Regions from separate parts of the Streptomyces zaehneri genome, predicted to be linked through region 3. Evidence: riboswitches for the same ligand, from Rfam matches in the RefSeq annotation. Region 3 holds a riboswitch; each other region holds the start of a gene.

Region 1 (9,387 bases), on a different contig from region 3:
ACGGGGTCCATCCCCAGCGACTCGGCCAGTTCGTCCACCGCCGACTCCAGGGCGTACATGCCCGGCGCCTCACCGGGCGCCCGCATCCAGGACGGCGTCGGCACGTCGAGCCGGACCACGTGATGCCGGCTGCGCAGGTTCGGGGCGGCGTACATGATGCGCGCCGGGAGGCCCGCGTACTCGACGAACTCCTTGATCCGCGACGTGTACGTGGTCACCTCGTGCACGAGCGACGTCAGCCTGCCGTCGGAGTCCGCGCCCAGGCGCAGCCGGTGCAGGGTGGAGGCCCGGTGGCCGACGGAGGTGGGCAGCATCCGGCGGGGGAGGACCACGGTGACCGGGCGTCCGGTGTGCCAGGTGGCCATCGCGGCGAGCACCACGTCGGGCCGGGGCATGCCCTTGGACCCGAAGCCACCGCCGACGTGCTCGGCGACGACCGTGATCCGTTCGTCCGCCAGCCCGAACATCGTGCCGAGCACGGCGCGCACGACCGTGGTGCCCTGGCTGGAGGTGTGCACGGTCAGCCGTTCGCCGTCCCAGTGCGCGGTGCTGGCGTGCGGCTCCATGGGGTGGTTGTGCAGGGGCGGCACCCGGTAGGCGACGTCGACCCGCACGTCCGCGTCGGCGAACGCGCCGTCGGGGTCGCCCAGTTCGCGTGCGCCCGGAAAGGTGCCGCCGACCTTCTCGGGGACGTACGCCTGCGGGTGCCGGGCGGTGAGCGTGACGTCGTGCTTCTCCTCGACGCAGGTGACCCGCACGGCGGCGGCGCCCGCCCGGGCCGCCTCCGGGCTGTCGGCCACCACCAGGGCGACGAACCAGCCCCGGTTCGGTACCTCGGGGTCCTGGAGCACGGCGAGGGTGGCGTCGTCCGCCGAGGCGAGGCGGGGCGCGTTGCGGTGGGTGAGCACGGTGACGACGCCGGGCAGCGCCAGCGCCGCCGTGTCGTCGACGTCGGTCACCCGGCCGCGCACGATCGCCGCCGGGACGGGACGGGCGAACAGCCGCCCGGGAAGGGGCTGTTCGGCGGCGTAGCGGGCGGTTCCGGTGACCTTCTCCCGGCCCTCCCTGCGCTCGGCGGGAGCGCCCACGGCGGTCATGAGTCCTCCTCCTGCGATCCGGCCTCGTGCGGTGGCGGCCCCTCCGGTCCGGGCTCCCGCGGCTCGTGCGGTACGAGCCGGGTCAGGACGTCGACGGCGAGGTTGCGGGCCAGCGGCACCTTGTAGGCGTTGTCGCGCAGCGGCCTGGCCTCGGCGAGTTCCAGCTCGGCGGCGCGTTCGAAGGCCGCCCGGGTGGGAGCCGCGCCCAGCAGCGCCTCCTCGGCCCGCCGAGCCCGCCACGGGCGGTGGGCCAGCGCCCCGAAGGCGATCCCCACCTGCGCGACGACACCGTCGGCGACCTCCAGGACCACGGCTACGGAGGCCAGCGCGAAGGCGTAGGAGGCCCGGTCGCGCGCCTTGCGGTACGCGGACGGCAGCCCGGCCGTGGCGGCCGGCAGCAGGACGGCGGTGACCAGCTCGCCGGGTTCGATCACGGTGTCCCGCTGCGGTTCCTCCCCGGGCAGCCGGTGGAACTCGGCCGCCGCCACCCGGCGTACGCCCGCCGTGCCGTACAGCTCGACCTCGGCGTCCAGCGCGGCCAGCGCCACCGCCATGTCCGACGGGTGCGTGGCGATGCACTGCTCGGAGTACCCGAGCACCGCGTGGTCGCGGTGCGCGCCGTCCCGGGCGGCGCAGCCGCTGCCCGGCTCCCGTTTGTTGCACGGCTTGGAGACGTCCTGGAAGTACGGGCAGCGGGTGCGCTGGAGCAGGTTGCCGCCGGTGGTGGCGGCGTTGCGCAACTGGCCGGAGGCGCCCGCGAGCACCGCCTGGGAGAGCACGGGGTAGCCGTCACGCACGCGTGGGTGCGCCGCGAGGTCGCTGTTGCGCACCAGGGCGCCGATCCGCAGCGACCCGTCCGGCAGTTCCGTCACCCCGTCCAGCGGCAGCCGGGTGACGTCGACGAGGGCGCTCGGCCGTTCCACGCCGAGCTTCATCAGGTCGACGAGGTTGGTGCCGCCGCCCAGATAGCGTGCGCCCGGGTGCGCTGCGAAGGCTTCGGCGGCCTCCGCGAGACTGCCGGCCCGTACGTAGGCGAAGGATTCCACCGGATCACGTCCTCTGGTCGCCCCGGTCGTGCCCTCGGGCCGCCGGCCCCGGCACGCGCTGCCCGCTCATGTGCCGTCCGCCCCGGTCACGTCCTCGACGGCGTCGACGATGCGCGGGTACGCGCCGCAGCGGCAGAGATTGCCGCTGAGCCGCTCGCGGATCTCGTCCCGGTCCAGCGCGACCGGCCCTCCGGAGGGCGTCGCCGGGTCCGTGACGTGCGAGGGATGCCCCGACTCCGCCTCGGCGAGCGCGCCCACCGCCGAGCAGATCTGTCCGGGCGTGCAGTACCCGCACTGGAAGGCGTCGCGCTCCAGGAAGGCCTGCTGGAGCGGATGCGGCTGCTCGCCGTCGCCGGACAGCCCCTCGACGGTCGTGATGTCGCTGCCGTCCAGGGTGACGGCGAGCAGCAGACAGCTGTTGACGCGCCGCCCGTCGACGAGGACGGTGCACGCGCCGCACTGCCCGTGGTCGCAGCCCTTCTTCGCGCCGGTGAGGTCCAGATCCTCCCGCAGCAGGTCCAGCAGCACGCGCCGGTGGTCGACGGCGAGGGTGTGCGGCCTGCCGTTGACGCGCAGCGTCGTGTCGGATCGGTGGGGCGAAGACCGGGGGCCGTGCTCGCTGCCCATGTGCTGGTCCCTTCCGGGGCGGTCCGTGGTGCCGTGGGGACCGCGTATCCAGACAGGGGCGTGTGACACGTCCCGGTACGAGGTAATTCGTGCACGGGCGGGGACGGGCGCCCGCGAGCCCACCGGCGCCCGCCTGCCCGGCGACCTGTCGGCCCGCCGACCCCTTACCGGTCGGTGACCTCGGGTTCGGCGCCGCCGGTCGTGCCGCTGGTGCCGCCGGTGCGGTCGTGTTCCGGTGACTCGACCCGGTCCGCGGGAGCGGCGTACGTCACCGGGCGCAGGCCCTTGGTCGTCTCCTTGAACCGCTCCAGGGTCCGGCCCAGCTGCTGGAACGGCGAGCCGCTCTTCCTGGCCGGCGCCTGCCGCGGCTCGCCGCCCTCGGCCGCCGCCTCCCGGTACGCGGCCAGCGCCTCGTGGGCGTGCTCGGCGGCTTCCCGGTACAGGTCCCGGGACTCCGTCATCGCCTCCAGCGCCTCCTTGTACATCACCACGAGCTTGCGCTCGCGCGCGAGCTCCTCCTGCGGGGTCAGCAGCTGCCACTCCTCCCGCAGCGCGGTGAGCGCGGCGTCGGCGTCCTCCGGCAGCGCCCTGGGCAGCGCCGCGAAGCGCCGTACCGCGTCCAGCAGCTCGGTGGGATGCGTGCCGTCCAGGAACACGCTGCGCACCGAGTAGTCGGCGGCGTCGTACTCGGCCGGGGCGGGGATGCCCGGCAGCACCAGCGCCCCGCCGCGCGGCACCTCCACCCGGGCCTCCTTGAGGGCCCAGTTCACGGTGCGCAGCTGGTGCGGGGCCGCGCGGTGCTCGACGACCCGGTGGTGCAGGCCGGGCGGCAGCAACGGGACCAGCGACCGCCGGCCCAGCTCGTCGGGTGTCATGGCCTCGTGCACGACGAGGTGGACGGCCCAGGTGTCCCGCAGGGCGCCCCGGAGCGCGCGCCGCAGCTCCTTGTCGTCCGCCGGGAGCGGGTTCGCGGCCAGGAACCGCTCACCGGTGACGGTCTCGTTGCCCCATGGCGTGGCCGCCTCCCAGGACCAGAACATCCCGGCGGGCGAGGGCCATCGCTGGTCCCACGGCCGTTCCGCCTCCGCCGTCAGCGTCCATTCCTGGCCCTGGCCCGACCACTCGGCGAGCCTGAGCCGGGCACGGACGGTCACCTCCTCCGCGACCAGCCACCGGGCTTCGAAGGCCGTCTCCCCCTCGGGGGTGTCGGTGTCCGGCAGCTCCATGAAGTCCTGGAGGGTCTCGGCGTCCTTGAGTGCCTGAAGGTGCTTGCGCAGGACGTCCGGAGCGGTGGGGCCGGTGTGACGGCCACGGGTCTGCCACACCGTGGAGGGCGTCGTGGGCGGAACGGTCGCGGAGATGTGGGTGAGTCCATTCGTGAGGGCGGTGACGACGTGGCGACGGCGTGCGAAGGCCAGTATCGCCCGCCGCGGGGGGTGCGCGATCAAGCGGGTCGGTGGCGCGGGCACCCGCAGACGCCCCGCCGGGATGCGCCTTCCCCGGCGCGACACAGGTCACGCGTGCGGATCCGGCCCGCGGGCCGGCGGTCCGGCCGGGGGTGTGCGCCACTCGTACGGGGTGTGCGCCGGTCACCACGGCCGGCCCCCGCGCACTCATGGGCCCACCGGCCTCCGGGACCCGACCATCGGATCCGGTGGACAGGGCTCGCTCTCCATCCGCGTCGGGGCGAGCCCTGTCCGCGTGCCCGGTGCGCCACCGCCACCGGATGCCCGCCGCCCGGCCGGCTTCCCCACTGGACGGGGGCAGGGGCTTCCTCGGCGAGCACGGCATGGAGAAGATCGTCCATGACCTGTGCGTCCAGCACCCTGGAAGGAAGCAACGAGATCATGCGCGTCAACGTGGCCCGCGGCCTGACGGAGGCACTCGGATGAGCGACATCGAGGCGCCCGTCCTGCTGCACACCACCGGCCGAGCCGCCCACATCACGCTCAACCGACCGAGGGCCATCAACGCCCTGAACCACGCGATGGTGCGCCGCATCGACGCCGCGCTGACGGCATGGGAACGTGATCCGGCCGTCGAGACCGTCGTCATCTCCGGCGCGGGGGAGCGCGGCCTGTGCGCGGGCGGCGACATCCGTGCCGTCCACGACGACGCCCGCGACGGCGACGGCACCGCCTCGGCCGCCTTCTGGCGCGACGAGTACCACCTCAACGCCCGCATCGCCCGCTACCCCAAGCCCTACGTCGCCCTGATGGACGGCATCGTGATGGGAGGCGGGGTCGGCGTCTCCGCGCACGGCAGCGTCCGGGTCGTCACCGAGCGGTCGAGGATCGCGATGCCCGAGACCGGCATCGGCTTCGTGCCGGACGTCGGCGGCACCCACCTGCTCGCCCGCGCCCCGGGCGAACTGGGCACCCATCTCGCCCTGACGGGCACGCAGATCGGCGCCGGGGACGCGGTGTCGTGCGGGCTCGCCGACCACTGCGTACCGTCCGCCTCCCTCCGGCGGCTGGCCGACGACCTCGCCGTGCTACCCGTACGGGATGCCCTGGACCGTCACGTACAGCCCTTGCCGGCGGGCGAGTTGGCCGGCCGGCGGGCGTGGATCGACACCTGTTACGCGGCCGACACCGTCGAGGAGATCGTCCGACGGCTCTTCGCCCACGGCGACCCGGCGGCGAAGGAGGCCGCGGAGACCCTCCTGACCAGGTCGCCCACCTCGCTCAAGGTCACCCTGGCCGCCCTGCGCCGTGCCCGCCGGCTCGGCTCGCTGGAACGGGTGCTGGAACAGGAGTACCGCGTCTCCTGCGCCGCCCTGACCACGCCCGACCTGGTCGAGGGCATCCGCGCCCAGGTCATCGACAAGGACCGGGACCCGCGTTGGTCGCCGGCCACCCTCGCCGAGGTCACCGGGGCCGACGTCGAGCGCTTCTTCACCCCGCTCGGCGAGCGCGAACTCGGGCTCGCCCGACCCGACACCGCCGCGGAGGGGCTCCGCTGAGCGCAACCGGCGTGGTGATCCGGGCCACCTGGCCGTGGAGTGCGGGGTCACGCCAGGTGGGGCGGTATTGGCCGGGGGCCCGACACGCGATACCGTCGCTCTGATATCGACGACGGCGAGACGGAAGCCGGTGAGAACCCGGCACGGTCGCGCCACTGTGGACGGTGTACCCCGAAGGGGCACACACCGCGAGTCAGACCCGTGGCCGTCGTCATGTGCACCACCGAGATGGGACGCGAACTCCCAGAGGAGGTTCTGCCATGGCGCAGCATGTCGCCCAGCCGACTACCACCACGCCTGTCGTACCCGCCAAGTTGCCGCTGAAGGACATCGCCCCGTGGGCGGTCTTCTTCGGCGTCCTGATGCTGGTCCTGCTGTACTTCGTCGGCGCGGAGCAGGGCGCGACAGCCGTCGTCTCCGGCGAGGACGTTCACGAGTGGGTGCACGACGCCCGCCACCTGCTCGGTTTCCCCTGCCACTGATCCCGAGGGGAACCCCGGCACACCCATGAACTCCGCAACGGTAAGAAACCTCCTCGTGCGGGGCATGCTCGCCGGCCTCGGCGCCGGCGTGCTCGCCCTGATCGTCGCCTACTTCCTCGGCGAGCCGAACGTCGACAGCGCGATCGGCTTCGAGGAGTCCCACGCCGCGGGCCACGAGCACCACGAGGTGGAACTCGTGTCCCGCAGCCTCCAGTCCACCGCCGGCCTCGCCACCGGCGTGCTGATCTACGGGGTGGCCTTCGGCGGCATCGCCGCCCTCGCCTTCTGCTTCGCCCTCGGCCGCGTCGGCCGGTTCACCCCGCGGGCCACGGCCCTTCTGCTGTCGGGGACCGCCCTGCTCGCCGTGTACGTCGTGCCGTTCCTGAAGTACCCGGCCAATCCGCCCGCGGTCGGTGACGGCGACACCATCGGCAAGCGCACCACGCTGTACTTCCTGATGATGGTGCTCAGCGTGCTGCTCGCGGTCGCCGCGGTGATCCTGGGCAAGCGGCTCGCACCGAGGCTCGGCCCCTGGAACGCCACCGTCGCGGCCGTCCTCGGCTTCGTGCTCGTCATCGGGCTGGCCTACGAGTTCCTGCCCGCCGTCAACGAGGTGCCGGGCGACTTCCCGGCCGCCCTGCTGTGGCGGTTCCGCCTGTCCGCCCTCGCCATGCAGGTCACGCTCTGGGCAGGCTTCGGCCTCGTCTTCGGTGAACTGGCCGAACGGCTGCTGCACCCCAAGCCCGCCACGGTGACCGCGGGCACGCCGGTGGCCGCCCCGCACTGACCCGACCGGCACGACGATCCGACGAGAGGGCCCCGTCCCGGGGCCCTCTCGTGTGCGCGAGCCGACGCCGGATCAGCGGCCGGAGCGCCCCGCGAAGACGGCGACACGGACATCCGACCGGCCGTTCGTACCCGGCGGATGCCCGCCGGGCTCGTCGCGCTCGCTCTCGGTGGATTCGGGATCGGTCCGACCGAGTCCGCGATCGCGGGGCCGCTTGCGCAAGTGAGCCGCAGCCTTGCGGTGTCCGAGGCCGCGGCGGGACGGCTGATCTGCGGGTACGCCCTGCCGGTCGCGGTGGCGCGATCGTCGTGACCGCCGCCGCTTTCGGCAAGGCCCACCCCGGACCCACCCCCTCCACCGGGAACCCGAGGACCTGGTCGCCCGTACGATCGAGTCTGCTGTCATGACCCGCATCCCGCTCGCGGGCACCGACCGGATCCCCGGGGAGGGACTGTGATCGCCGTCGTCGGCGCCGGACTCATGGGCGCGGCCACCGCCTGGCAACTGGCCCGCCGAGGCCACGAGGTCACGCTCGTCGAGGCGTACGACATCGGCCACCGGCACGGAAGTTCGCACGGCAGCTCACGGATCTTCCGGCGGGTGTACGCCGACCCGTTCTACGTGCGGTTGACCGGACAGGCCTACGAGCAGTGGCGGGAGCTGGAGGACGACGGTTCGGCCTCCCTGCTGCGCACTACCGGTGGGCTCGACATGGGCGAGGACCACGACCCGAAGGCCCTCGCCGACCTCCTCGGCGCGGCCGGAGTGCCCCACGAACTCCTCGGCGCGGAAGCCGCCGCCGAGCGCTGGCCGTACATCCGCGTCACCGGTCCGGTGCTCCACCACCCGGAAGCGGGCGTGGTCGACGCCGACGAGACCGTGGGGACCTGCGTACGGCGGGCGATCGAACACGGAGCGCGGGCGGTCATCGGCGCCCGCGTCACCGGCATCGACGTCCGGGGGAGCGAGAAGGTGCGCCTGCACACCGACGACGGCCGCGAGATCGTCGCCGACACGGTGGTGATCGCGGCCGGCGCCTGGCTGCCCGAGCTCGAACTGCCCTTCTCGCTGCCTCCGTTGGCGGTGACCCAGCAGCAGGTCTTCCACTTCCGGCAGCGGGACCCGTCCGTCAGGTGGCCGACCCTGATCTGGGACGGCGCGCTGCACCTCTACGGCCTGCCGTCCGGAAGCGACGGGGGCCCGCTCCCGGCGGTCAAGGTCGCCGAGCACGACCGCGGCACGCCCGCCACCGCCCGCACCCGCAGCGGGGTCGTCGATCCGTCGTCGCGGACGCGGGTGAGCGGCTTCGTACGCGACCGCCTCCCGGGCCTCGAGCCCAACCCGGTCGCCGAGGCGACCTGTCTCTACACCACCACCCCGGACGAGGACTTCGTCCTGGACCGCCACGGCCCCTTCGTCATCGTCTCCCCCTGCTCCGGGCACGGCGCGAAATTCGCCCCGCTCATCGGCGCGATGGCCGCCGACCTCGCCACCGGCCGCGCCGAGCCGCATCCCCGCTTCCGCCTGGGACGCACGGCACAGGTCAGGGGAGCGAAGCGGGCGGCGCCGGCCCGGGGATCGGCTTGACGCACCAGGAGTCCCGCCTTGGCCGGCCGGTTGATCATCGGACGGAGGCCGCCGTCGCTGACGGGGCGCGTGCGGTCGATCAGCCGGGAGACCCTGCGGCGCAGCTCATGACCCGGCGCAGGGCCTTCGGCGAGAAGCCCGGGATCGCCGGTTCCAGCATGGAACGATCACCTCACGCGTTGCATCGATTCGACGTGCGCCTCGATTCGACGACGAGCCGTGACCGACTGTGCGGGCACGGAATTGTTCGGGCCTCTCACGTGCTGTTGTATCCACACAGGCTGGTACGTCGACGGTGTGCGAGCGAGCGGCTCGAGCGGCCGGGACGAGAGATACGGAAGGTGCTGAGATGGCAGCGCAGACGCAGAGGGCCGTACTGGCGGGCGGATGCTTCTGGGGGATGCAGGACTTGATCCGCAGGCTCCCGGGCGTGACGGCGACCCGGGTCGGATACACCGGGGGTGACGTACCGAACGCGACGTACCGTAACCACGGCACCCACGCGGAGGCCATCGAGATCCTCTTCGACCCCGAGAAGACCGACTTCCGCACGCTCCTGGAGTTCTTCTTCCAGATCCACGACCCGAGCACCAAGAACCGCCAGGGCAACGACATCGGCCTCAGCTACCGCTCGGCGATCTACTACGTGGACGACGAGCAGAAGCGGGTCGCCGAGGACACCATCGCGGACGTGGACGCCTCCGGACTGTGGCCGGGCAAGGCCGTCACCGAGGTCGAGCCGGTCGGCCCCTTCTGGGAGGCCGAGCCCGAGCACCAGGACTACCTCGAGCGTTAC
Region 2 (9,387 bases), on a different contig from region 3:
GTGTCCGCCGACCGGCGTGCGCGGGACCAGCGTCGTCCACTTCACATGGTCGCCGAGGAGCTCCTCGGCGGACGGCGAGCCCGGCACCGAGGCGCCCTCGACCGACACCGCCTGCGGGTAGTTGCCGCGGAAGTGCGCGGTGTCGACGACGATGCCCCGGATCACCCCGGGCGCGCCGAGGCGGACGAGCGCCCAGTCGTGGTCCTCGGCGGTCGGCCACGGGTGGTCGGCGCGGGCACCGCGGCGGCGGCGGGTCTCCCAGCCGTCCATGACCTTGCCCTTGTGCCCGAAGTGCTCCGGGTCGAACTCGGCGGGTCCGGGCACCAGCAGGTTCTCGCGCTGGGCGAAGAACTCGTCGTTGGCGGCGACGACCGCGGCTCCGAGCTGCCGGTCGGCGAGGTCGACGAACCGGGTGAAGGGGAAGTCGGCGGTGCGGTAGTCCGCGTACGGGTCGCCGCCGCCGTAGGGGTTCGCGTCGCCGGTGAAGCTCTCTATCGCCGTCACGGTGATCAGGTCTGCCTTTCGGGAGTCGGCCGGTGCGGGTGCGGGTGGGGAACGGGCAGGTCGGACACTCCTTCGGCTCAGGGGGTACGGGTGAGGAGCCGGCCCTTCGGCTCGGTGAACTCCCCGTCCGAGACGATGCGTTCGCCGCGCAGCCAGGTGGACTTCACGACGCCGTACAGGGTCCTCCCGGCGTACGCCGTGACACGGTTGCGGTGCTGGAGCGCCGCCGGGTCGACGGTGAAGGTCTCGTCGGGGGCGAGGACGGCGAAGTCGGCGTCGCGGCCCGCCTCGATCGCGCCCTTGTGGGAGAGGCCCGCCAGGGCGGCCGTGCGTGCGGACATCCAGCGGACGACGTCCTCGAGGCCGTGGCCCCGTCGGCGGGCCTCGGTCCACACGGCCGCCAGGCTCAGCTGGAGGCCCGAGATGCCGCCCCAGGCCGTCGCGAAGTCGTCGGTCTTGAGATCGGCCGTGGACGGGGAGTGGTCGGTGACCACGCAGTCGATCGTGCCGTCCGCCAGGGCCTGCCAGAGCAGATCCTGGTTGGCGGACTCCCGGATGGGCGGGCAGCACTTGAACTCGCTGGCGCCGTCGGGGACTTCCTCGGCGGTCAGGGTCAGGTAGTGCGGGCAGGTCTCGGCCGTGACGCGGACGCCCTCCGCCTTGGCCGCGGCGATCAGCGGCAGCGCGTCGGCGGAGGAGAGGTGCAGCACGTGCACGCGCGCGTGGAGGCGCTTCGCCTGCGCGACGAGGTGCGCGACGGCGGTGTCCTCGGCCTCGCGGGGACGGCTGGCCAGGAAGTCGGCGTACCGGGGGCCGCCCCGCTGCGGTGCGGCGTCGAGGTGGCGCGGGTCCTCGGCGTGCACGATCAGCAGCCCGTCGAATCCGGCGATCTCGGCGAGGGAGCGGGCGAGCCGGTCCTGGTCGAGGTGCGGGAACTCGTCCACGCCCGAAGGGGAGAGGAACGCCTTGAAGCCGAAGACGCCGGACTCGTGCAGCGGGCGCAGGTCCTTGACGTTGTCGGGCAGGGCGCCGCCCCAGAAGCCGACGTCGATGTGCGCCTTGTCGGCGGCGACCTCCCGCTTGACGCGGAGGTGGTCGACCGTGGTGGTCGGCGGCAGGGAGTTGAGGGGCATGTCGACGAGGGTGGTGATGCCGCCGGCCGCCGCCGCGCGGGTGGCGGTCCAGAAGCCCTCCCAGTGAGTGCGGCCGGGGTCGTTGACATGCACATGAGTGTCGACCAGACCGGGCAGCAGCACGTCGTCGCCGAAGTCCTCCAGCCGGGCTCCCTCCGGGACGGGGGCGTCGTACGGCAGTACCGCCGTGATCCGGCCGGCGGCGACCGCGACAGCGGCGGGCCGCGACCCCTCGGGAGTGATGACGCGCGTCGAACGCAGCACCAGTTCAGCCTCGGACACCCGGGCCCCTCTCTTCCGTTCTCCTCCGGTTACGCCGGAGAAACTTCCACGTAACGGAATTCAACGTTCTGTTGAAGGAGTCTTCCCCTCCCGCCCTCGCGCCGTCAAGGGCCACTCCCCCAGAGTGCCCCCACCTCCGGCACTCTGGACGTTTCCACATAATGGAATTATTATTCCGGCCAGCAGAATCTAACTACGCGCAAGCGAGGAGTCAACCGACCGCCGGGTAGGCTTCAGCCCTTCCGCCAGTTTCGAAAGGAACGCGCCGTGCCGACGTCCAGCGCCAGCACCACCGACTCCGCCCGGTCCGCCGGCGGCGGGGTCCAGTCCCTCGAGCGCGCCTTCGATCTCCTCGAGCGGATGGCGGACGCGGGCGGCGAGGTCGGCCTGAGCGAGCTGTCCGCGAGCAGCGGGCTGCCGCTGCCCACCATCCACCGCCTGATGCGCACCCTGGTGGCCTGCGGTTACGTCCGCCAGCAGCCCAACCGCCGCTACGCGCTGGGCCCTCGGCTGATCAGGCTCGGCGAGTCCGCCGCCCGCCTGCTGGGCACCTGGGCCCGCCCCTACCTGGCCCGCCTGGTCGAGGAGACCGGCGAGACGGCCAACATGGCGCTGCTCGACGGCGACGAGATCGTGTACGTGGCGCAGGTGCCGTCCAAGCACTCGATGCGGATGTTCACCGAGGTCGGCCGCCGCGTCCTGCCGCACTCCACGGGGGTCGGCAAGGCGCTGCTCGCGGGCTTCCCGGACGACGAGGTGCGCGCCCTGCTCGCCCGCACCGGCATGCCCGCCGCCACGGACAAGACGATCATCACCCCGGACGGTTTCCTCGCGGCCCTCGCGGAGGTCCGGCGGGCCGGTTACGCGGTCGACGACAACGAGCAGGAGATCGGCGTGCGCTGCCTGGCGGTGCCGGTGCCGGACTCGCCCACCCCCGCGGCCATCTCCATCTCCGGCCCGGCGGGCCGCGTCACGGAACCGGCCACGGAGAGGATCGTGCCGGTACTGCGCCAGGTCGCGGTGGAGCTGTCACAGGCGCTGACGAGCCCCGGCCCCGCGGCCCAGGGCGGGCTGTAGCGGCACCGCGTCCGGCCGCGCCCGCCGGGTCAGGGGCGCGGCGCCTCTCCGAACAGTTCCACGGCGTGCCGTACCTCCGACAGGCTCCGGGCCAGTGCGCTCACCGAGCCGATCGCTCCCGCGATCAGCAGCAACGAGCTTCTCAACCGGGGGAGTTCGGGGATGCCGTAGGTCACCATCGCGGCAAGCGCGGCGAGTTCGTCCTCGGCGATCGCCCGGTCCGGGAACTCGACCGGATACGTGGCGAGTTCGCGGCGCAGCCGGGACACCGCGGTCCGCAGTTCCGCCACCCTCGGATCCTCGTAGCTGCCGGTCACTGCCCTCTGCCTCAAGCTCCGCAACACAGCTCCCCCCACGCGCGCTCCGCCGAGCGCGCGTGCGCGCCCATCCGTCCCGCAGCCCCGCGGTACCGGCACCGGGCACCGAAGGACGCGCGGGTCAGTAAACGCCACCCGGCGCGGCGCGCGCCACTGCGCGCACCGAAATTCAGCCCCGCAAGGCCGCACGGCCGACGCCGCGTCAGGTATGCAGGACGCATGACGCACACGGAAGACCGGGCCACGGACCAGGTGACCGGCCTGCTCCTCGCGGCGGGCGGCGGCCGGCGGCTCGGCGGACGCCCCAAGGCCCTGCTCGAACACCGGGGACGGCCGCTCGTCGAACACGCGGTGGAGGTGCTGCGCACGGCGGGCTGCGTTCGGGTGCACGTGGTGCTCGGGGCCGCCGCCGACACCGTACGGGAGCGGGCGCGGCTCGAGGGGTGTGTGATCGTGCCGAACCCGGCCTGGGAGCAGGGCATGGGCACATCACTGCGGGCCGGGCTCGGCTCGCTCGCCGGGACGGGGGCGCGGGCCGCGCTGGTCTCCCTGGTCGATCAGCCCGGCATCGGACCGCAGGCCGTGGCCCGGGTGCTGGCCGCGTACGAGGACGAGTCCTCGCTGGTCTGCGCCGCCTACGACGGCGTACGCGGCCATCCCGTCCTGTTCGGAGCCGGCCACTGGGCGGACATCGCCGCGACTGCCACCGGCGACCGGGGGGCACGCGCCTATCTGAAGGAGCACGAGGAGGCGATCACGCTCGTCGAGTGCGGGGACGTGGCCCGCCCCTTCGACATCGACACCCCGCAGGATCTCGCGCACCTCGAGTGAGGAGCCTGGCACTGGGCGCCACCTTGCCTCGACGCGGAGAATCTCGACATCAACAAATCATTGAAGTTCCACGATGAGGAAACTAGTATCCACTTTTCAGAAGGACCCGGCCCGTCCGGGGCCCCGCCCGCCGTACTCGGTTCGACTGGCACCCGGTGCCACCGCTGAAGGAAGTGACCGCTCATGTCCGCACCAGCGCCGTCCCCGCTGGCCATCGTCGACGCCGAGCCCCTGCCGCGGCAGGAGGAGGTCCTCACCGAGGCGGCCCTCGCCTTCGTGGCCGAGCTGCACCGGCGGTTCACCCCGCGCCGCGACGAGCTCCTCGCCCGGCGCGCGGAGCGCCGCGCCGAGATCGCCCGCACCTCCACCCTGGACTTCCTCCCGGAGACCGCGGCGATCCGCGCGGACGACTCCTGGCGGGTCGCCCCCTCCCCCGCGGCCCTGGACGACCGCCGGGTCGAGATCACCGGCCCGACCGACCGCAAGATGACCATCAACGCCCTGAACTCGGGCGCCCGGGTCTGGCTCGCCGACTTCGAGGACGCCTCCGCGCCGACCTGGGAGAACGTCGTCCTCGGCCAGATCAACCTGGCCGACGCCTACACCCGCAGCATCGACTTCACCGACCCGGGGTCGGGCAAGTCGTACGCCCTGAAGGACGCGGACGAGCTCGCCACGGTCGTGATGCGCCCGCGCGGCTGGCACCTGAACGAGCGTCACCTCGTCGACGCGGACGGCCGTCAGGTCCCCGGCGCCCTGGTCGACTTCGGCCTCTACTTCTTCCACAACGCCCAGCGTCTGCTCGACCTCGGCAAGGGGCCGTACTTCTACCTGCCGAAGACGGAGTCACACCTGGAGGCCCGCCTCTGGAACGAGGTGTTCGTCTTCGCGCAGGACCACGTCGGCATCCCGCAGGGCAGCGTCCGCGCCACCGTGCTCATCGAGACGATCACCGCCGCGTACGAGATGGACGAGATCCTGTACGAACTGCGCGACCACGCCTCCGGGTTGAACGCCGGCCGCTGGGACTACCTGTTCTCCATCGTCAAGAACTTCCGTGACGGCGGGACCAGGTTCGTCCTCCCGGACCGCAACGCGGTCACGATGACCGCCCCGTTCATGCGGGCGTACACCGAACTCCTCGTCCGCACCTGCCACAAGCGCGGCGCGCACGCCATCGGCGGCATGGCGGCCTTCATCCCGTCCCGCCGCGACGAGGAGGTCAACAAGGTCGCCTTCGAGAAGGTCAAGGCGGACAAGGACCGCGAGGCGAACGACGGTTTCGACGGGTCGTGGGTGGCCCACCCGGACCTGGTGCCGATCGCCATGGCCTCCTTCGACGCGGTGCTCGGCGACCGGCCGAACCAGAAGGACCGGCTGCGCGAGGACGTCGACGTCAAGGCGGGCGACCTGATCGCCGTCGACTCGCTGGAGGCCCGGCCGACCTACCCGGGCCTGGTCAACGCCGTTCAGGTCGGCATCCGTTACATCGAGGCCTGGCTGCGCGGCCTGGGCGCGGTCGCCATCTTCAACCTGATGGAGGACGCGGCCACCGCCGAGATCTCCCGCTCGCAGATCTGGCAGTGGATCAACGCGGGAGTGGAGTTCGAGCGCGACGGGAGCACGGTGAAGGCCACGCCCGAGCTGGCCCGCGAGGTCGCCGCCGCGGAACTGGCCGCGATCCGCGCGGAGATCGGCGAGGAGGCCTTCGCGGCCGGCCACTGGCAGCAGGCGCACGACCTGCTGCTGACCGTCGCCCTCGACGACGACTACGCGGACTTCCTCACCCTGCCGGCGTACGAGCAGCTCAAGGGCTGAGCACCGGCACCGGCCGGAAGGCTCACCTGTCCGAGTGGCCCAGGGACCGTCCCGGGGCCACTCGGTCACGTACGAGCTTCTTCACCGCGGTCGGCTCCGGGAAGCCCTGTTCGCGGCGGTCCCAGATCACCTCGTCGTCCACCCGGACGACGAAGACGCCGCCCCTGCCGGGCTTCAGGGCGAGCTCCGTCAGCTCGGCCTCGAAGGTCGTGAGCAGCTCCTGCGCCAGCCAGGCCGCGCGCGGCAGCCAGCGGCACTGGGTGCAGTACTCGATCTCGACCCGCCCGCCCACGTCGCTCGGTTCGCTCATCCGAGGTGCACCGACCAATCCTGTTCCGCGGCCGGCTTGCCGTGCAGGTCGGGGACCCGCTTGAGCCAGTCGGGCCGTCCTTGCCGTGTCCGCGCCGCACGCCGTGCCTCGTCGGCGGCGAGCTCCTGCGGGCCGGGGAAGTCGGTGGGCAGCCAGGCCGCCGAGGCCCGCACGCGCGCGTGGAGGTAGCGCACGTACGCCTCCCGGACCGCGTCCGGGGTCGCGAACCCCGCTTCGCCGGTCAGCCAGGCGTCCGGTACCTCCGCCACGATCGTGCGCAGCAGCTCCTCGGTCACCCTGGGCGCCAGTTCGGCGTCGGCGGCCCGGGTGTCCGGGGCGCAGCGGCCGAGGGCGTGGTGGCGGAAGTCGTAGCGCTTCTCGGGGTCGGCGCCGTCCCAGCGGTGGTGGAAGACGAGGGCGGCACCGTGGTCGATGAGCCACAGCCGGGGCGCGGCGATGCCGAGGGTCGGCCAGACCATCAGGTTGGAGCTGTGGACCGTCCGGTCGACGTTGACGGTCAGGGCGTCCAGCCAGACGATCCTCCCGGCCTCCAGCGGCTCCACCGGGAAGGCCTCGGCGACCTCCGGCGTGAAGTCCTCCGCACCCGGCAGGAAGTCCATCCCGAGGTTGAGCCCCGCGCTCGCGGCGTGCAGCTCCCGCACCTCCTGGTGCGGTTCCCGCTCCGCGATCGCCGGGTCGAACCGGACCAGGACCAGTTCGGGAAAGCGCAGCCCGAGGGCGCGGGCCAGCTCGCCCACGATCACCTCGGCGACGAGCGCCTTGCGGCCCTGCGCCGAGCCCGTGAACTTCACGACGTAGGTGCCCAGGTCGTCGGCCTCGACGACGGCGGGCACGGAGCCGCCCGCCCGCAGCGGAGCGAGGTAGCGGGTCGCCGTGACCTCGGTCAGCATGGCTCTCTCCCTCTGGCCTGAAGGAGCATAGTAACCAGGCCCGACAGCCGGCGAGAGGGCCCGAGCCGGCGCGCGGAAGGGCCCGCGGGCGGCCTCCGCGGCTGTGGTAGCTTGCCCAGGCCAGTCGAACCCATGTGCGCACGTGAGTGTGTACGGGTCAGGGAATCCGGTGCGAATCCGGAGCTGACGCGCAGCGGTGAGGGCGACGGGCGGGGCAACGGCCACTGGACGGCGTACGCGGTCCGGGAAGGCGCCTCGTCCGGGTGACCCCGAGTCCGAAGACCTGCTGGCCGCCCCCGCCGCCCGCATACGGCCGGGGGAGCACCGTACGACCGGGCTTCGCGCTTGAGCCCTCGACGCCGAAGGAAACCCTGTGCCGCTCGCACGTCCCCTCCGTTCTGCCCGGCCCGCCGTTCTGTTCCTGGCCGGTGCCCTGCTGCTGGCCGGCTGCGGCTCCTCGGGCCCGGCGGGCTCCTCCGGCTCGGCGGGCTCCGGCTCGGCGGGCAGGAGCGGGGCCGCCGACCGTCCGGTCCGGCTCGACAACTGCGGGCGGCGGGTCGTTGTCGACAGCCCTCCGCGGCGGGCCGTCTCGCTCAACCAGGGCACGACCGAGATCATGCTCTCCCTCGGGCTGGCCGACCGCATGGCGGGGACCGCCACCTGGACCGACCCGGTGGCAAAGGGCCTGGAGAAGGCGAACGCGAAGGTGAAGCGCCTCGCCGACAACGCCCCCTCCTTCGAGACGGTGCTGGACACCGAACCCGACTTCGTCGCCGCCTCCTTCGCCTCCACCCTCGGCAAGGGCGGGGTCGCCCCGCGCGAGCAGTTCGAGAAGCTCGGCGTGCCCACGTACCTCTCCCCCTCCGACTGTGTCGGCAAGGACAACAGCGGTGACGGCGACGGCGTCCGCACCGAGCCGCTGACCATGGACGCGGTCTACGGCGAAGTCCGCGACCTGGCCGCGGTCTTCGGCGTCCGGGAGCGCGGCGAGAAGCTCGTCGCCGAACTGAGGAACCGCGTGACCAGGGCCACCGCCGGCCTGGACGCCCGGGGCGTGACCCTCATGTACTGGTTCGCCAACTCCCAGTCCCCGTACCTCGCGGGCTGCTGCGGCGCGCCGGGCGTCGTCACGAACGAGCTCGGCGCGAAGAACGCCTTCGACGACACCGATCAGGAGTGGCCCCAGGTCAACTGGGAGACGGTCGCCGACCGCGACCCGGACCTCCTCGTCATCGGCGACCTGACCCGCAGGCAGCAGACGGCCGAGACCGCCGCCAAGAAGATCGAGTTCCTGGAGTCGAACCCGGTCACCAGGAACATGACCGCGGTGAAGGAGAAGCGGTACGTGCTGCTGTCCGGACAGGCCATGAACCCGACCGTCAGGACCGTCGAGGGCATCGAGAAGCTGGCGGCGGCGCTGCGCGGCCACGGCCTCGCGGGATGACCGGCGCTCCGTCGGCGTCCACGGCGGCTGCCGGGGCGCCGGCGTCCCGGGCGGCGGCAGTGGGCCGGCTGCGCCGGGCGCTGCTGTGGGCGTCCGGTCTCGCGCTGCTGTGCGCCTCGGTCGCCGTGGCCATCACCATCGGCCCGGCGGACATCGCCGTCGGTGACGTGTGGTCCGCGGTCGCGGCCCATCTCGGCTGGGGACAGGCGCAGTTCACTCCGCTGCGGGACGGCATCGTGTGGAACCTGCGGCTGCCGCGCACCCTGCTCGCCGCGGTGTGCGGCGCCGGCCTCGCGGTGTGCGGGGCGGTGATGCAGTCCCTGCTGCGCAATCCGCTCGCCGACCCCTTCGTCCTCGGCGTCTCCTCCGGCGCCTCGACCGGCGCGGTGCTGGTCGTCGTCCTCGGCGCGGGCGGCGGTCTCCTGTCGGTCTCCGCAGGCGCGTTCCTCGGCGCGCTGGTCTCCTTCGCGCTGGTGCTGCTGCTCAGCCACACCCTCGGCGGCACCACGGACCGGGTGGTCCTCGCCGGAGTCGCCGCCATGCAGCTGTTCTCCGCGCTCACCTCCTTCGTCGTGATGACGGCCGCCGACGCGGAGACCACCCGCGGCATCCTGTTCTGGCTGCTCGGCTCGCTCAGCGGCGCCGACTGGACGGACGTGACCGCCGGCGCGGCCGCGCTGGTCGTGGCGCTGACGGTCTGCCTGGGTCACGCCAGGACCCTGGACGCGTTCGCCTTCGGGCAGGACGCGGCCCTCTCCCT
Region 3 (9,387 bases):
TGTAGACGTCGATCTGGGAGCGGTTGGCGTCCAGGTAGAAGACCTTGTTGACGACCGTCTCGACCAGGTCGACGTCGTGGCTGATGACGATGAAGCCGCCGCGGTAGGTCTTGAGGTAGTCGCGCAGCCAGACGATCGAGTCGGCGTCGAGGTGGTTCGTCGGCTCGTCGAGGAGCAGGGTGTCCGCGTCCGAGAACAGGATGCGGGCCAGCTCGACCCGGCGCCGCTGGCCGCCGGAGAGCGTGTGCAGGGGCTGGCCGAGCACCCGGTCGGGCAGGTTGAGCGCGGCGGCGATGGTGGCGGCCTCGGCCTCGGCGGAGTATCCGCCCTTGGTGAGGAACTCCGTCTCCTGGCGCTCGTACTGGCGCATCGCCTTGTCGCGGGTGGCGCCCGAGCCGTTCGCGATCCGCTGTTCGTTCTCGCGCATCTTGCGGATCAGGATGTCCAGTCCGCGCGCGGAGAGGATGCGGTCGCGGGCCAGCACGTCGAGGTCGCCGGTGCGGGGGTCCTGCGGGAGGTAGCCGACCTCGCCGGATCGGGTGACCTGGCCGGCGGCCGGGATGCCCTCGCCGGCCAGGACCTTGGTCAGCGTGGTCTTGCCGGCGCCGTTGCGCCCGACCAGACCGATGCGGTCACCCTTGGCCACACGGAAGGAGGCGTTCTCGATGAGGATGCGGGCACCGGCGCGCAGCTCGATGCCGGAGGCGGAGATCACGGACAGACTCCAGAGCGGGGGTCGTTGGCAGGATGGACGGCCGAGGACGTTCCCGCCGTCTAATGCGCGAGGAGAATGGCCATGAGGGCCAGTCTAACGGGACCGTGCAAGCACTTTTTCTGGGTTCAGGTGTTCGATCTTTCCGCGCTCCCGACGGATCTTCCTCCCGGGGGCGTTGTCGGTGGTGGGTGCCAGACTGGGCGGCGGATGACGGATCCGGCATGCATCACAAGGGAGTGATCGGCATGGCAGGCACGAACAGCGGGCGCCCGAGCATCTATCCGACGGTGCTGTACACCGACGCGAAGGCGGCGATCCGGCAGCTCACGGAGGCGCTGGGGTTCGCGGAGCTGTCCGTCTACGAGGGCGAGGACGGCTCGGTCGTGCACGCCGAGCTGGTGCAGGGCAACGGCGCGGTGATGCTGGGCTCGAAGGGCCGCGGCGGGGTCTTCGACACGGCGATGAAGGACGCGGGTCCGACCGGGGTGTACGTCGTGGTGGACGACGTCGACGCACACCACCGGCGGGCCGTGGAGCACGGCACGGAGATCCTGATGCCCCCGACGGACCAGGACTACGGCTCCCGGGACTACATGGCGCGCGATCTCGAGGGCAACCTATGGAGCTTCGGCACCTACGCGCCCGAGATACAGGGCTGAGAGGCCCGCCGGAGCCCGCGCGGAACCCGCGCGGAGCTCGTTCGGATTCAGCTGCCCCCGGTGTGCACCTGGAAGGCGGCCCGGCGGACGGCCTTGGCCAGCGCCGGGTCGGGGTGCGCGGCGGCGAGCGCCACCAGCACCTGCACGGTGCGCGGATGTCCGACGGCGCGCACCTCGGTCAGCAGGGCGGGGACGGTCGGCTGGAGCGCGGACTCCAGGTGACGTACGAGCATCGGCGCCTCCCCGTGGTCGGCGACGGCCGCGGCGGTGTCGACCCACAGCCAGGTGGCCTCCTGCCGGGTGAGCACCTCGTGGGCGTCCTCCGGGTCGACGCCGTCGTGCTCGGCGAGCCACAGCAGCGCGTACGGCCGCAGAGCGGGTTCGTCGACGACCGCGCGGACATCGGGCTCGGCGGGGGCGCCCACGACGCGCAGCGCCTCGAAGGCGAGACCGCGCAGCAGGGCGTCGTCGCCGCGGGCGGCGAACAGCAGCTCGGCGACGGCGCTGCCGACGGTCCGGGCGGCGAGCCACGCGCGGTACTCGGAGCGGGCCGCGTTGGGGCGCAGCTGGGCGCAGCCGCGGAGCATGGCCTCGGCGGACTGCTCGATGTTGCCGGCGGGGCTCTGCGCGGCGACGCAGATCTGCTCCAGCTTGACCCAGACCGCCCAGCTGCCCAGCGGCGTGAGCGTGGCCTGCCCGGCGCCGTAGGTCAGGGCGCCCACGGCGGCGAGGGCGTGCAGGGCCCAGTCGAGGAGCGGGGCGAGTTCGGCGTCCTGGGCGGGCTCCGCCGGGTCGGCGTCGACGGAGAGGACCGGGGCGATGGGGGTCGCGGGTTCCGAGCCGGCGCCGTAGGGCACCTCGCAGCGCTCGGTGCGCAGTTCGGTGACCCGCTGGCGCAGCAGGTCGAGGAGCTGCTCCACGGGGACGGGCCCGGCGGAGAGCTGGAGGAAGGAGAGCACCTGGGGCATGGCCGAGACGACCTCGGCGACGGCGGCGGGCTCCTGGTCCCCGGGTTCCGGGGAGGCGAGCGACCAGGCGTCGAACAGGGCGACCCAGCCGCGCAGGACGGCGCTGTCGTCACGGTTCCAGGCGCGCAGCCGCCAGCCGGGGCGGGCGCTGTCGCCGTGCACCTCGACGAGACCGGCGAGCCGGGCGGTGTCCCAGTCGGCGCGGATCCGGTCCGTGGTCAGGCCCAGATCACTGGCGGCCCGTTCGGCGGTCGCGTCGGAGAGGGTGGCCTTGCCGTCGGTCGTGGCGGCGTCTCGGCCGGGGCCGAGGGCGTTGTCGGCCCAGCGGGCGACACGGGCCGCGGCGGCCAGTCCGGAGCGCGCCATTCTGGCCAGCTCCGCGGGGGCCGGGGTGCCCTCCGGCGGGCGGGGTGCGGGGCGGCGCGGGCGCCGCTCGTTCACAGCTGAGGGGGCGGCGGCCAGGGGTCGCGGGCGGACGAGTCGAAGCCTGGAGTCGCGCGGGATACGGGACGTCACGGGTGCAGTCTTCCGGTTGACGGTCCGAAAACCCAAACGGAATGTCACGGGCGGCTACGGGACTGGCCAAGGCACGGGGTTCCGTGACGGGCCGAGAGGCGCCTTCAGGCCAGTGGTACGGGCTTAAACGGAACCTGCGGCACCGGTCCGGCGCCCTGTCGGGGCGCGGCTGCGCGCGTCGCGTCGGCGGGTCACATGAGCGGGGTCAGGAAGCGGCGCAGGGCCTCCTCGTAGGCAGCGGGATCGGGGTTCCACATCGCGCCGTGCGGAGCGTGCGGGACGGTGTGCAGGGTGACCAGCTCGGGGCGGAGGCCGGCGAGCCGACGGGAGGCGCCCCAGGGGGCGACGGTGTCGTCGGGGCCGTGCAGGACGAGGGTCGGGACCCTCAGCCGGTCCGGATCGGCGGCCGCGTCACCGTGGCCGCCGGGCCCGGCGTGCAGACGGGTGCGGCCCTCGGCGGCGCGGACGGCGAGCGGCAGCAGCGCGCCCGGGGTGTGCCGGGCGGCGGCCAGGGCGCGCACCGTCGTCCGCCAGTCCAGGACCGGGGAGTCCAGCACCAGCCCGGAGACGAGATCGCGCAGCCCCGAGTCGGCGGCGGCCCGCAGGGCCATGGTCGCTCCGGTGGACCAGCCGAACAGGACGACGCGTTCGGCGCCGTACCGCACGGCGTACCGCATCGCCGCGTCCAGGTCGCGCCACTCGGTGTCGCCGAGGTGGTTCAGGCCGTCCGGGGAGCGGGGCGCGCCGAGGTCGCCGCGATGGGCGAGGGCGAGGACGGGGAAGCGGCGGCGGTGCAGGAAGCCCATGATGTTGAGGGCGTGTTCCCGGGTGGTGCCCAGGCCGTGCACGGCGATCACCCAGGTGCGGCGCGGGCCGGGCACGAACCAGGCGGGCAGGCTGCCCAGCTCGCCGGGGATGTCGATGTCGGCGTGGTCGAGGCCGAGGGCTCTGCCGGGGTTGCCGACATACAGGTTGGGGGTGAGCCAGACCGCGTCGCCGGCGTTCAGGGTGCCGTGGGTGACCCGCTCCAGGCGCCGTACGACGGTGTCGGCGGAGTGCGGGGCGGTCGGCAGGACGGGGCCCACGACGGCGTGGGAGCCGTTGCCGGAGAGGCCGTAGGTGCCGGGGCGCAGTGCGGCCAGGTCACGGGTGAGGGTGATCTGGCCGGCGGCCGTGCCGTGCACGGTGAGCCGGGGTTCGGTGGGCAGGGGCCGGCCGGGCGGCGCCTTCAGTGCCGCGTCGCTGGCCAGCCGGCCGGCGGCGACACTGACGGCGGCGGCGGCCAGGACTGCGGTGACGGCGGCGGCCGTCGCGTTGACAGTGCGCACCCGTCCAGTGTCCTGGCCCGCCTTCCTCCCGGCCAGTGGTGGAGCCCGTCGGGGGACGGGTGTTCACTCCGGCTGCCCGTACCCGCGCAGTCGCTCGCCCGCCTCCGCGACCTGCGCCTCCGTCAGGAGCGTGGGGTTCAGGCCGGGCACGGACGAGGCCGTCAGCCACAGGCGGCACATCCACTCCAGTTGGGCCGTACGGTCGTACGCCTGGTCGAGGGTGGTGCCGTGGGTGAGGGTGCCGTGGTTCTGAAGGAGGCAGCCGCTCCGGTCGGCGAGGGCGCGGAGCATGTTCTCGGCCAACTCCTCGGTGCCGTAGGTCGCGTAGGGGGCGACCCGGACGGATCCGCCGAGCGCGCCCGCCATGTAGTGGACGCGGGGAAGCTCGGTGACGAGGGTCGAGACGGCGGTCGCGTGCACGGCGTGGGTGTGGACGACCGCTACGGCGTCCGTGGTGCGGTAGACGGCGAGGTGCATGGGCAGCTCGCTCGTCGGGCGCAGGGTGCCGAGCACCTGCCGGCCGGCCAGGTCGACGCCCGTGACGTCGTCCGGGGTGAGCCGCTCGTACGGTACGCCCGACGGGGTGACCAGCACGGTGTCGCCGACGCGTACGGATACGTTGCCGGAGGTGCCGACGACCAGCCCGTCGGTCACGGTGCGGCGGGCCGCCGTCACGAGGGCCTCCCAGGCTCTCGCCTCCTCGAGGACCGCATGCCTCCCCCGGCGCTCCGCCACGTTCTGTACGCCGTCCCGGCCACCCCGGGCGTCCCCCTGCTCGCGTCGCTGCTCAGCCATGCGGCGATCCTGCCAGGAGGCGCCGGGGAACGCCGGGGGACGCCGCCGGGCTGTTCCGCGGCGCGTGCCGCCTCGCTCTGCCGGACAAGGGCTCGGGCGGGGAGCGGGCCGGGTGGTTCGTACACAATGGCGGCGGCCTGAGCGCCGACGGCCGGACCCCGCCGTCCGCGCTCGACGCCCGGCGCCACCCTGCGGCAGGGGCGCCGGTGCCACGTCCCGACCGGGGCCCGGACGGTCCCGTGGATCACGCCCTGTGGGTCGCCCGTCACGGGGCGTCCGACGCCGGGACACCGCCGACCGGACAGCAGACAGGGGCCTCCCCACGGCACTTCTGACAGTACGCCGACAGCGGCGGCCGCCGGGTGACCGAAATCTCTTCTGCGGCTCCGCGAGCCGGTTGCGCGGGCTCGCCGAAGACGGGCGACCGTACGGCGCTTGACCCCGGCCCCGGCGGTGCGACGGAGGACCGCCGCACCCCCCTTGCACATACACCCGGATGCCCTTCCCAGTTCATCTTCCGTTCACCCGGATTGCTTACGGTCAACGCGCCAATGACTTCGAACGATTGCCTGGGTAAATGGAAAACTTCTCGCTGATCCTCGCGATTGTGGTCGTCACCGCACTCGCGTTCGATTTCACGAACGGTTTCCACGACACCGCCAACGCGATGGCCACCACCATCTCGACCGGTGCCCTCAAGCCCAAGGTTGCGGTGGCCATGTCCGCCGCGCTCAACCTTGTGGGAGCTTTCCTCTCGGTGGAGGTCGCCAACACGATCTCCAAGGGTCTCGTCGACGAGACCGGCATCCGTCCCGAGGTCATCTTCGCCGCCCTGGTCGGCGCGATCCTCTGGAACCTCCTGACCTGGCTGGTGGGCCTGCCCTCCAGTTCCTCGCACGCCCTGATGGGCGGTCTGATCGGCGCCACCATCGCCTCGGCCGGCATGGGCGCGGTGCACGGTGACGCCCTGGTCACCAAGGTGCTGATCCCGGCGATCGCGGCACCGATCGTCGCGGGCGTCGCGGCGATGCTCGCGACCCGCCTCTCCTACACCCTGGGCAAGAAGGCCGACGGCAAGGCGGCGGCCAAGGGCTACCGCGCGGGCCAGATCGCCTCGGCCGGCCTGGTCTCCCTCGCGCACGGCACCAACGACGCGCAGAAGACGATGGGCATCATCACCCTGGCCCTGGTGGCCGGCGGTGCCGTGGCCCCCGACTCCGACCCGCCCACCTGGGTCATCCTCTCCGCCGGCCTGGCCATCGCGCTCGGCACCTACCTCGGCGGCTGGCGCATCATCCGCACCATGGGCAAGGGGCTGACCGACCTCCAGCCGCAGCAGGGCTTCGCCGCCCAGACCAGCGCGGCCACGGTCATCCTGGCCTCCTCGCACCTCGGCTTCTCCCTCTCCACCACCCACTCGGTCTCCGGTGCGGTGATGGGCGCGGGGCTGGGCCGCAAGGGCGGTGTGGTCCGCTGGTCGACGGCGACCCGGATGTTCGTCGCGTGGGGCCTGACGCTCCCGGCCGCGGCCCTGGTGGGCGCGCTCGCCGAGTCCGTCACCGGCCTGGGCGACTGGGGCACGGCCCTCGTCGCGGTCTTCCTGATCGCCTCCAGCGCGGCCATCTGGAAGATCTCCCGGCGCGAGGTCGTCGACGCCTCGAACGTCAACGAGCACGACGAGCCGGCGGGCGTCGTCACGACGGCGATCGCCGCCGTCACCCCGCCGCCCCCGGGCACCCTGGCCGAGGACCTCGCGGACCTGACGGCCACGATCCCCGGCCCGGCGGCAGAGCCCGCGACCCCCGCCGCTCCCCCGGCCGCGGCCGTCTGAGCCCGCGCACCCGGCACGAAGGAAGAGAAGCAGCATGAAGATCGACTGGGCAGCCCTGGGCTCTGTCTTCGGCGTCAGCCTCGTGGTCACCGTGGGCCTCGTCGCCCTGTTCACCCTCGGCGTCATGGGCCTGTCGCGGCAGGAACGCGCGTCGGCGCAGGGCGGCTCGGCCACCCTCGCGGTGACCGGCGCGTACGCGTGCTTCGCGGCCTGCGCGGCGGCGGTGGCGTACGGGATCTCACTGATCGTCGCCTGACGCGCCATCCGGACACCCTCGAGGTGCGGGACGGATCACCGTCCCGCACCTCTTGTCGTTCGCGGCCCCGCCGACGCGCCCTGTGTGGGGTTCTGCACACTCGAGCCGCGCAGGTCAAAGGCAAGTTGACGGCTCTTGCGGGCCGTGGTGGACTGCCCGAGCCATGTACGGCAGCAGAAGAGGAAGCCGGTGTGAATCCGGCGCGGTCCCGCCACTGTGACCGGGGTAGAAACCCCCGGGAGCCAGGAACTCTCGCCGCCGGTCTCGTCGAACCAGGGCGTGGACACCCTGAGTGAGGACATATCGCCATGCTCGCTCGGCCGTTGAGGTACAGCACCAGGTCGCTGCCCGACCCCACGGCCGGCTGAGCCGATGCGTGCCGATCGCCTCTACGCGTACGGCGCCGCCACCGGCCTTCTGGGCGACCTGCTGTTCGGAGATCCCCGCCGAGGGCATCCCGTCGCCGCGTTCGGGCGGGCCGCCGGCGCCGTCGAACGGCTGCTGTGGCGGGACCACCGGGGACGCGGTGCCCTGCACGCCGTCGTGTGCGCCGGCGGGGCCGTGGCCCTGGGAGCCGTCGCTCAGCGGGCCGTACGCCCCTCCCCCGCCGCCACCGTCGCTCTCGTCTCCGCCGCCACCTGGGCCGTGGTCGGGGGCAGTTCGCTGGTCCGGGAGGCGCGGGCCATCGGCCGGGCGCTCGAGGCGGGGGACGTCGAGGCCGCCCGGGAGCGGCTGCCGCGTCTGTGCGGGCGGGATCCGCAGGCGCTGGACGCCGACGGGATCGCCCGCGCGGTCGTGGAGTCCGTCGCCGAGAACACCTCCGACGCCGTCGTGGGGGCGCTGGTGTGGGGGGCCGTGGGCGGGGTGCCGGGCCTGGTCGGGTTCCGGGCCGTCAACACCCTGGACGCCATGGTCGGTCACCGGTCGCCGAGGTATCTGCGCTACGGCTGGGCCGCCGCCCGTCTCGACGACGTCGCCGGATGGCCGGGAGCCCGGCTGACCGCCGTGCTCGCCGCCCTCGCGGGGGACGATCCGCGGGGCGCCGTGCGGGCCTGGCGGGCCGACGCCCGACGGCATCCGAGCCCCAACGCCGGTCCGGTGGAAGCGTCCTTCGCGGGCGCCCTCGGGGTGCGGCTGGGCGGGACCCTGTCGTACGCCGGGCGGGTCGAGCACCGGCCCGTGCTGAACGGCGCGGCCGGGCGGCCCGTCGTCGCCCGGGACATCGAACGTGCCGCGCGGCTCTCCCGCCGCGTCGGCCTCCTCGCGCTCGGCGTCACCGTCGCCGCGCGCGCCGTCGCCACGAGCATCGTCGCGGGCGAGGGGCGCAACCGGATCAACCAGCTGAAGGGGCGTACGACATGAGCGGGGGTCTCCTCGTCGCCGGCACCACCTCCGACGCCGGCAAGAGCGTCGTCACGGCCGGGATCTGCCGGTGGCTGGTGCGGCAGGGGGTGAAGGTCGCACCGTTCAAGGCGCAGAACATGTCCCTCAACTCGTTCGTGACGAGGGAGGGCGCCGAGATCGGGCGGGCCCAGGCCATGCAGGCCCAGGCCTGCCGGGTGGAGCCGACCGCGCTGATGAACCCCGTGCTGCTCAAGCCGGGCGGCGAGCAGAGCAGTCAGGTCGTGCTCCTCGGCAAGCCGGTGGGCGAGATGACCGCCCGTGGGTATCACGGAGGGCGGCAGCAGAAACTCCTCGGAACCGTCCTCGACTGCCTCGCCGAGTTGCGGGGCACGTATGACGCGGTGATCTGTGAGGGGGCGGGCAGTCCGGCCGAGATCAATCTGCGGCGGACCGACATCGTGAACATGGGGATCGCGCGGGGCGCGCGGCTGCCCGTGCTCGTCGTCGGCGACATCGACCGCGGGGGCGTCTTCGCCTCCTTCTTCGGCACCGTCGCCCTGCTCTCGCCCGAGGACCAGGAACTGGTCGCCGGGTTCCTGGTCAACAAGTTCCGGGGGGACGTCTCCCTGCTGGAGCCGGGCCTGGACATGCTGCACGGGCTCACCGGGCGGCGGACGTACGGCGTGCTGCCGTTCCGGCACGGGCTCGGCATCGACGAGGAGGACGGGATGGGGGTCCCCCCGCTCGAGCGAAGCCGAGAGTGGGGGAGGGTCTCGCTGCGCGGGACCGTGCGGGAGTCCGACACCGCCCCGCCCGTCGGCGAGGACGTGCTGCGCGTCGCCGTCTGCGCCGTCCCGCTCATGTCCAACTTCACGGACGTGGACGCGCTGGCCGCCGAACCCGGCGTCGTCGTGCGGTTCGTGGACCGGCCCGAGGAACTGGCCGACGCCGACCTGGTGGTGATTCCGGGGACCC

The links. A riboswitch is a leader RNA that binds a small molecule or an ion and turns the genes downstream of it on or off. The one in region 3 is predicted to bind cobalamin.
Region 1: linked by a shared signal. The riboswitch ahead of QQM72_RS08225 (CbtB domain-containing protein) and the one ahead of QQM72_RS21420 (cobalamin biosynthesis protein) in region 3 are both predicted to bind cobalamin.
Region 2: linked by a shared signal. The riboswitch ahead of QQM72_RS09715 (ABC transporter substrate-binding protein) and the one ahead of QQM72_RS21420 (cobalamin biosynthesis protein) in region 3 are both predicted to bind cobalamin.

The regions. Positions count from the first base shown of each region.
Region 1 is NZ_JASTTJ010000003.1:559,948-569,334, forward strand. Features, by position in the region: gene QQM72_RS08200 (xanthine dehydrogenase family protein molybdopterin-binding subunit) at 1-1,097, opposite strand, end outside; gene QQM72_RS08205 (FAD binding domain-containing protein) at 1,094-2,143, opposite strand; gene QQM72_RS08210 ((2Fe-2S)-binding protein) at 2,210-2,770, opposite strand; gene QQM72_RS08215 (hypothetical protein) at 2,935-4,095, opposite strand; gene QQM72_RS08220 (enoyl-CoA hydratase/isomerase family protein) at 4,659-5,735, shown strand; cobalamin riboswitch at 5,815-5,958, shown strand; gene QQM72_RS08225 (CbtB domain-containing protein) at 5,996-6,217, shown strand; gene QQM72_RS08230 (CbtA family protein) at 6,243-7,004, shown strand; partial or broken gene QQM72_RS40845 (MFS transporter) at 7,143-7,324, shown strand; gene QQM72_RS08235 (FAD-dependent oxidoreductase) at 7,458-8,591, shown strand; gene msrA (peptide-methionine (S)-S-oxide reductase MsrA) at 8,941-9,387, shown strand, end outside.
Region 2 is NZ_JASTTJ010000004.1:297,748-307,134, forward strand. Features, by position in the region: gene alc (allantoicase) at 1-504, opposite strand, end outside; gene allB (allantoinase AllB) at 582-1,919, opposite strand; gene QQM72_RS09685 (IclR family transcriptional regulator) at 2,187-2,996, shown strand; gene QQM72_RS09690 (DUF5955 family protein) at 3,026-3,340, opposite strand; gene QQM72_RS09695 (nucleotidyltransferase family protein) at 3,533-4,144, shown strand; gene aceB (malate synthase A) at 4,328-5,962, shown strand; gene QQM72_RS09705 (SelT/SelW/SelH family protein) at 5,985-6,272, opposite strand; gene QQM72_RS09710 (HipA family kinase) at 6,269-7,183, opposite strand; cobalamin riboswitch at 7,288-7,488, shown strand; gene QQM72_RS09715 (ABC transporter substrate-binding protein) at 7,557-8,627, shown strand; gene QQM72_RS09720 (FecCD family ABC transporter permease) at 8,624-9,387, shown strand, end outside.
Region 3 is NZ_JASTTJ010000012.1:182,428-191,814, reverse strand. Features, by position in the region: gene QQM72_RS21455 (ABC-F family ATP-binding cassette domain-containing protein) at 1-715, opposite strand, end outside; gene QQM72_RS21450 (VOC family protein) at 961-1,374, shown strand; gene QQM72_RS21445 (hypothetical protein) at 1,422-2,858, opposite strand; gene QQM72_RS21440 (alpha/beta hydrolase) at 3,050-4,186, opposite strand; gene QQM72_RS21435 (class II aldolase/adducin family protein) at 4,250-4,981, opposite strand; gene QQM72_RS21430 (inorganic phosphate transporter) at 5,559-6,812, shown strand; gene QQM72_RS21425 (hypothetical protein) at 6,847-7,068, shown strand; cobalamin riboswitch at 7,200-7,339, shown strand; gene QQM72_RS21420 (cobalamin biosynthesis protein) at 7,441-8,430, shown strand; gene QQM72_RS21415 (cobyric acid synthase) at 8,427-9,387, shown strand, end outside.